Regions from separate parts of the Turicibacter sanguinis genome, predicted to be linked through region 2. Evidence: predicted binding sites of a transcription regulator. Region 2 holds the regulator's gene; the other holds the start of a gene.
The links. The regulator HrcA, encoded in region 2, represses chaperone genes, less so after heat shock. The targets are predictions, from matches to a motif close to TTTTAGCACTNNNNNNNNNNNAGTGCTAAAA.
Positions count from the first base shown of each region.

Region 1: a site for HrcA is predicted at 1,654-1,684, ahead of clpB (ATP-dependent chaperone ClpB). Genes of this name have one in related genera too.

Region 1 covers NZ_CP053187.1:262,907-266,339, forward strand. The annotation lists gene clpB (ATP-dependent chaperone ClpB) at 1-1,596, opposite strand, end outside; gene HLK68_RS01480 (Cof-type HAD-IIB family hydrolase) at 1,829-2,647, shown strand; gene leuS (leucine--tRNA ligase) at 2,824-3,433, opposite strand, start outside.
Region 2 covers NZ_CP053187.1:2,743,687-2,747,119, forward strand. The annotation lists gene dnaK (molecular chaperone DnaK) at 1-515, opposite strand, end outside; gene grpE (nucleotide exchange factor GrpE) at 548-1,102, opposite strand; gene hrcA (heat-inducible transcriptional repressor HrcA) at 1,115-2,137, opposite strand; gene trxA (thioredoxin) at 2,336-2,650, opposite strand; gene HLK68_RS13320 (amino acid ABC transporter ATP-binding protein) at 2,833-3,433, opposite strand, start outside.

The DNA of each region.
Region 1 (3,433 bases), 520 kb from region 2:
AAGTAATCGATTTTCTTTTCCAGCCTCATCTTGTTGCATGGCTTCTACTTCAGCAATTTGTTTTTCAAGTCCTGGAATTTTACCATATTGTAATTCCGCTGCTTTTTCATATTCACCACGAGCTTGAGCATCTTCTAATTGACGGCGAGCAAGTTCAAGTTCTTTTTTCAAATCGGCAACCCCATGAATCGCTTGTTTTTCTTTTTCCCATTGTAATTTTAAAACATTTAATTCATCTTTTAAGTCCGCTAATTCTTTTTGAAGGGTATGAAGACGTTGTTTACTGAATTCGTCTGTTTCTTTTTTTAACGCTGCTTCTTCAATTTCTAACTGCATGACACGACGGTTAATGCGATCAAGTTCTTCTGGTAATGAGTCAATCTCAGTACGAATTGTTGCACAAGCCTCATCAATTAAATCAATTGCTTTATCTGGTAAAAAGCGGTCAGTTATGTAACGATCTGATAGCGTAGCGGCTGCTACAATAGCACGGTCTGAAATACTCACACGATGATGTACTTCAAAACGATCTTTTAATCCACGTAAAATCGAAACAGTATCTTCAACCGTTGGTTCATTAACTTGAACTTTTTGGAATCGGCGTTCAAGTGCCGGATCTTTTTCGATGTATTCACGATATTCTTTTAATGTTGTCGCCCCAATGCAGTGTAATTCACCACGAGCAAGTAATGGTTTTAATAAATTTCCTGCATCCATTGCTCCATCTGTACGACCTGCACCGACAATGGTATGAATTTCATCAATAAATAAAATGATACGTCCATCGCTATTTTTCACTTCATTTAAGACAGCTTTTAAACGTTCCTCAAACTCACCACGGTACTTAGCTCCCGCTACTAAGGCAGCTAAATCAAGTTCAAAAATCACTTTATCTTTTAAACTTTCGGGAACATCTTGGCGAACAATACGTTGAGCAAGACCTTCGACAATTGCTGTTTTCCCAACCCCAGGTTCACCAATTAAAACTGGGTTATTTTTAGTTTTACGAGAAAGAATACGAATCGCACGACGAATTTCTTCATCACGTCCAATAACCGGATCAATTTTTCCTGATTTCACATCTTCAACTAAATCGCGTCCGTATTTTTCTAACACTTCATAAGTTGCTTCTGGATTTTGTGTCATCACTCGTGAATTCCCCCTTATCTGTGAAATAACTTCTTTTAATTGTTTTTCATTTAAATTATATTTTTTAATGAGCTGTTTCATCTCATAATCTTTCGATTCAAGCATTGCTAGTAACACATGTTCAACTGATAAATAATCATCTTTCCATGCACGAGCATAATCATCTGCTTTTAAAAGAGCGCGATTCAAATCAGCTGATACATACGGTTCGGCTGAACTTCCTGTTACACTTGGTTTTTTATTTAAAATCTGTTTTAAATCTTTTACAATCTCTTGAACGGGATACCCTAGCTTCACAAATACACGTGAGGCTAACCCTTCAGAATCTTGTAATAAAGAACTTAGTAAATGCGCTGTATCAATCTCTTGGTGGTTTAATGAAGTTGCAAGAGACTGAGCATTAACTAAACCCTGTTGTAACTTTTCAGTCATTTTATTAATATTCATAATTCTTCACTCCATTCTTCATAGTCATTATATGCTGACATCATTATCATATCACAACTTTAGCACTCGTTCAATAAGAGTGCTAATAATTTTATGCGTTATGTTTAGGAATTTATGTATACTAAAGGATAAAACTTCATAATTTAGGAAAAGTGGCTGATGATGAAACCTACTGTCGTTTTGAAATTCGATTAATCTATGCTATTATATTAACTAAGCCGGAGGTGTTAAAATGGAGAACAAAAAATTAATCGTAACAGATTTGGATGGGACTGCTTTACAAAGCTGGGAATCACTCGATCCTAAAACAAAAGAAGCTTTAATGAAAGCTAAAGAAGAAGGTCATATCGTTGTCATTGCAACAGGACGACCAGCTCGTGCTTCATTACATTTTTATAAAGAATTAGGTCTCGATACACCTATTATTAACTTTAATGGAGCATATATACATCATCCTGAAGATGATTCATTTGAAGATATCTTAGCTCAAATTCCAACAGAAGTTATTATTACATTATTCGATTCAGAATTACAAAATTACATCGTCAATGCATTTTGTGAATACAAAGATCACTTATATGTTTTACATCAAGGTGATACAATCCGTGATTGGTTCCATATTGACACCTGTACGTCAGTTAAATTTGGACCATTTAAAGAAACATTAGATGAGCATCCAAATGGCTTCTTACTTGAAACGAAAAAAGGAATGGCAGAAGAAGTCATGGCCTTTTTACGTGAACATTACTCTGATATCATTACATGCCGTAACTGGGACGGAGACAATGATAATATTATCGAAGTCTTTAAATCAGATACGAATAAAGCAACAGCAATTGAAAAACTAGCAAAATATTATAATATTGAGCCAAAAGATATCATCGCCTTTGGAGATGGAGATAACGATATTGAAATGTTAATGTATGCCGGAGTTGGGGTTGCCATGGACAATGCCATTGACAAATTAAAAGAAGCAGCCAATACCACAACCAAATCAAACAAAGAGAGTGGTGTTGCTCACTATTTAGAACAATACATCTTAACAAAATAACAAAAAAAGCATTCTCAATTTTGATGAGAATGCTTTTTTATTATAATATCTATCTAGTTTTAATATTTTATTCAAGCTGACATACTATGCGATAATCTATCATCATTTTTGGCAACTCAAACCCAATATAAAAAATCCCTCCAACGAAATAGTCTTCAGAGGGATTTTAAATTTCATTATTTTACAACAATATTGACTAATTTTCCTGGTACCGCGATTACTTTCACGATTTCTTTTCCAGAAATAAAGTTTTGAACATTTTCGTTTGCCATTGCTACTTCTTGCATTTCTTCTTTAGAAATCGTAGCCGGCACTTCGATACGTCCACGTAATTTACCGTTAACTTGCGCGATAATTGTAATCGTATCAGAAACTAATTTTGCTTCGTCATATGTTGGCCATGCTTCATATGTCATTGTCTCTTCATGTCCTAAAACTGACCAGATTTCTTCTGTCATATGCGGAGCGATTGGATTTAATAATTTGACGAATCCTTCTACATATTCACGAGGAATACTTGTTGCTTTATATGATTCGTTAATGAAGATCATCATTTGAGCGATAGCTGTATTGAAGCTTAATTTTTCATAATCTTCTGTGACTTTCTTAACTGTTTCATTGTAAACTTTATCTAATTTACCATCATTTTCAGCCACTACTTTTTCAGCTAATGTGTGCTCAGGAGTCACGAATAAACGCCAAACTCGATCTAAGAATCGACGGCTTCCATCTAACCCTTCTGTTGACCAGGCAATCGCAGCATCAAGTGGTCCCATGAACATTTCA
Region 2 (3,433 bases):
CCTCCTCCTAAGTCATATACTAAAATTGTTTGTTCTTTATCTGTTTTATCTAATCCATAAGCTAAAGCTGCTGCTGTTGGTTCATTGATGATACGTTTAACATCAAGACCTGCAATACGTCCTGCATCTTTAGTCGCTTGACGTTCAGCATCATTGAAGTAAGCTGGAACTGTAATAACTGCTTCAGTTACTGGTTCACCTAAGTATGCTTCAGCCGTTGCTTTTAAATTTTGTAAAATAATTGCTGAAATTTCTTGTGGTGTATAAGATTTTCCTTCAATTGTTTCTTTATGGTTTGTTCCCATATGACGTTTAATAGACATGATTGTATTTGGATTTGTAATTGCTTGACGTTTTGCAACATCACCTACTTGACGTTCTTCACCTTTGAATGATACAACTGATGGCGTTGTACGAGCTCCTTCTGGATTAGCGATAACTTTCGCTTCTCCACCTTCCATAACTGCAACACATGAGTTAGTTGTTCCTAAGTCAATACCAATAATTTTACCCATTGAGATTCATCCTCCTATATAACAATTTAGAATTATTCGCTTACTTTTACCATTGAAGGTCTAATAACACGATCTTTTAATTTATAACCTTTTTGAAGTTCTTGTAAAACCATTCCTGATTCTACCCCTTCAACTGCTTCTTGCATCACAGCTTGATGCACAGTTGGATCGAAGGCCACGCCTTCTGCTTTAATGACTTCAACCCCTTCTTGCTTTAATGCCTCAAGTAATTGGGTATGAATCATTTTAAATCCTGTTAAGAATGTTTTTGTATTTTCATCTTCAACCGTACTAGATAAAGCACGCTCAAAGTTATCAATCGCTGGAATAATATTCGTAATCACAGCCTGTGAGCGATATTTCGCTTCACGAACGCGTTCTTCATTCATACGACGTTTAAAGTTTTCAAGTTCAGCTGCATTACGTAACAATTGATCTTTCAGATCTTGAATTTGTTGTTTTAATTCCACTGTTTCATCGATAACTTCTGATTCCGTCTCACACTGGCAATCACCATTTGCTTCTTGGCAACCTGCTTCTTCATTTAATTCTTCTAATTCTTCAACTGGTTGGGTTTCCTTATTCAACCGCCCCACCTCCTATTTATATAAATCAGACATAATTCGTGCGACATGCTCAAGAAGTGGAATGATTTTTCGATACTCCATTCTCGTCGGTCCTAAAACCGCAATCTTCCCAAATTCATGGTCACTAATTTGGTACGGAACCGTGATTAGTGTACAGTTTTCCATCGCTTTTATTTCGTTTTCTTGTCCAATTTTAACCGTCAATTCATGAGTCTCATCATCTGACTCAATAACTTTTACAATCTCATCTGCTTCAATCATACTAAACAAATGATAAGCTTTATCTAAATCATTGAATTCTGGTTGTTTCAAAATATTAGATTTTCCACTTAGAATATAATTGTTTTGAGAGAGCGACTGAGAAAGTAATTGAAGCATTGTATACATAATTTCCTCTTTGTATGTAATGAAATCATGTAATTGATTTTCAAAGCTTTCAGTTAACTTATCATGGATTTCACCCACAAATTCACCGACAAGTAATTCATCGAGCGCTTTAATAATGGTCTCCATTTTTTTAATATCAATATTGTCAGGAATCGTAATTGTCCGACTCTCAACATGCCCTTGGTCTGTAATAAGAACAAAGACAGCTTGTGCATCTGAAATCGGAACAAACTGAATTTTTTTCACTCGACTGTAATCACGAGAGGGACCTAATAAAATTGACGTATAATTCGTTAAACTTGAGAGCAATTTAACCGCTTCTTTAATGGTTGTTTCACGTTCAAATTGTTTTTGATTTAACAATTGTTTAAATATTCCTACTTCTGGTGTTGTCTCCATAGGTTCTTCTTTTACAAGGTAGTCTACGTAATAACGATATCCCTTTTGACTCGGGATCCGACCACTTGACGTATGTGTTTTTTCAAGAAAGCCCAAATCTTCTAAATCTGCCATTTCATTTCGAATCGTAGCAGCTGAAAAATTCAGTTCTTCTTTTTTAGATAAGACGCGCGAACCTACTGGCTGTGCCGTGTGTATGAACTCTTCTACAATTGCCTTTAAAACAAGTATTTGTCGTTCCGTTAGCAATGTAAACACCTCTTTTAGCACTCGTTATCATCAAGTGCTAATACCATTATATATAACCTTATTAGCACTGTCAACTCATTAGTGCTAATTTTTTATTTTTTTCAGAAGTCTAACTTCAGCAACCGTCTACCTTGATTAATATTCTCATTTCATGCTATTTCATACAAAAAAAGACACTCCTAGGAGCGTCTTTTTGAATTATTTATGCGATTCAATTAATGATAATAACGACGCTTTTGGTTGGAATCCAACTGTTTGCTGAACTGCTTGACCGTCTTTAAATAAAATTAATGTTGGAATTGACATCACTTTAAATTGTGACGCAACACCTGGACAATGATCCACGTTTACTTTAACAATTTTAGCAACACCTTGTAATTCAGTCGCTAACTCTTCTAGAACAGGCGCAATCATCTTACATGGTCCGCACCAATCTGCATAAAAATCAACTAAAACTAATCCAGTTGCAATTTCTTGAGCAAAATTTTCTTCTGTTGCATGAATAACTGCCATGTTTATTTCCTCCTCTAATACTTCTTGATAGTCTATCATAAGTATATCATATTACCATGAAATTACAAATAGATTGCACTTTCACCCAAATATTATTTCACATTTTTAGACACCTATCCCCATAACTTTCTAACAATCCCTTTATTTTAAACAGTAAATGGAGCGCCAACATGATCCTTTAACTAATTTAAATATCGGCGTAAAAATTCTTTCGTTCGTGCCTGTTTAGGATTTACAAAGATTTCATCTGGTGTTCCTTCCTCAGCAATCACCCCTCGATCCATAAAAACAACTCGATGACTCACCTCTTTAGCAAATCCCATTTCATGTGTCACCACAATCATCGTTAATCCATCCTCCGCTAATTGTTTCATGACTTTTAAAACGTCACCCACCATTTCGGGATCAAGGGCACTTGTCGGTTCATCAAATAACAATACTTCTGGTTCCATACATAAAGCACGCGCAATGGCTACACGTTGTTTTTGCCCCCCTGATAATTGTGAACTACTTGCATGAGCAAATGATTTCATTCCGACCTTCTCTAAATAAAACATCGCTTTTTCGATCGCCTCTTCTTTTCTTCGTTTCAATACTTTTGTTTGTCCAATGACACAATTATCAAGAACTGTTTTATTTTGAAACAAATTAAAACTTTGAAACACCATCCCGACTTTAGTTCGGTATTGATTAACATTAAGTTCTCCCTTTAAAATATCCTGGCCTCGATATAAGATTTCACCACTATCTGGAATTTCTAATAAATTAAGGCATCGAAGTAGA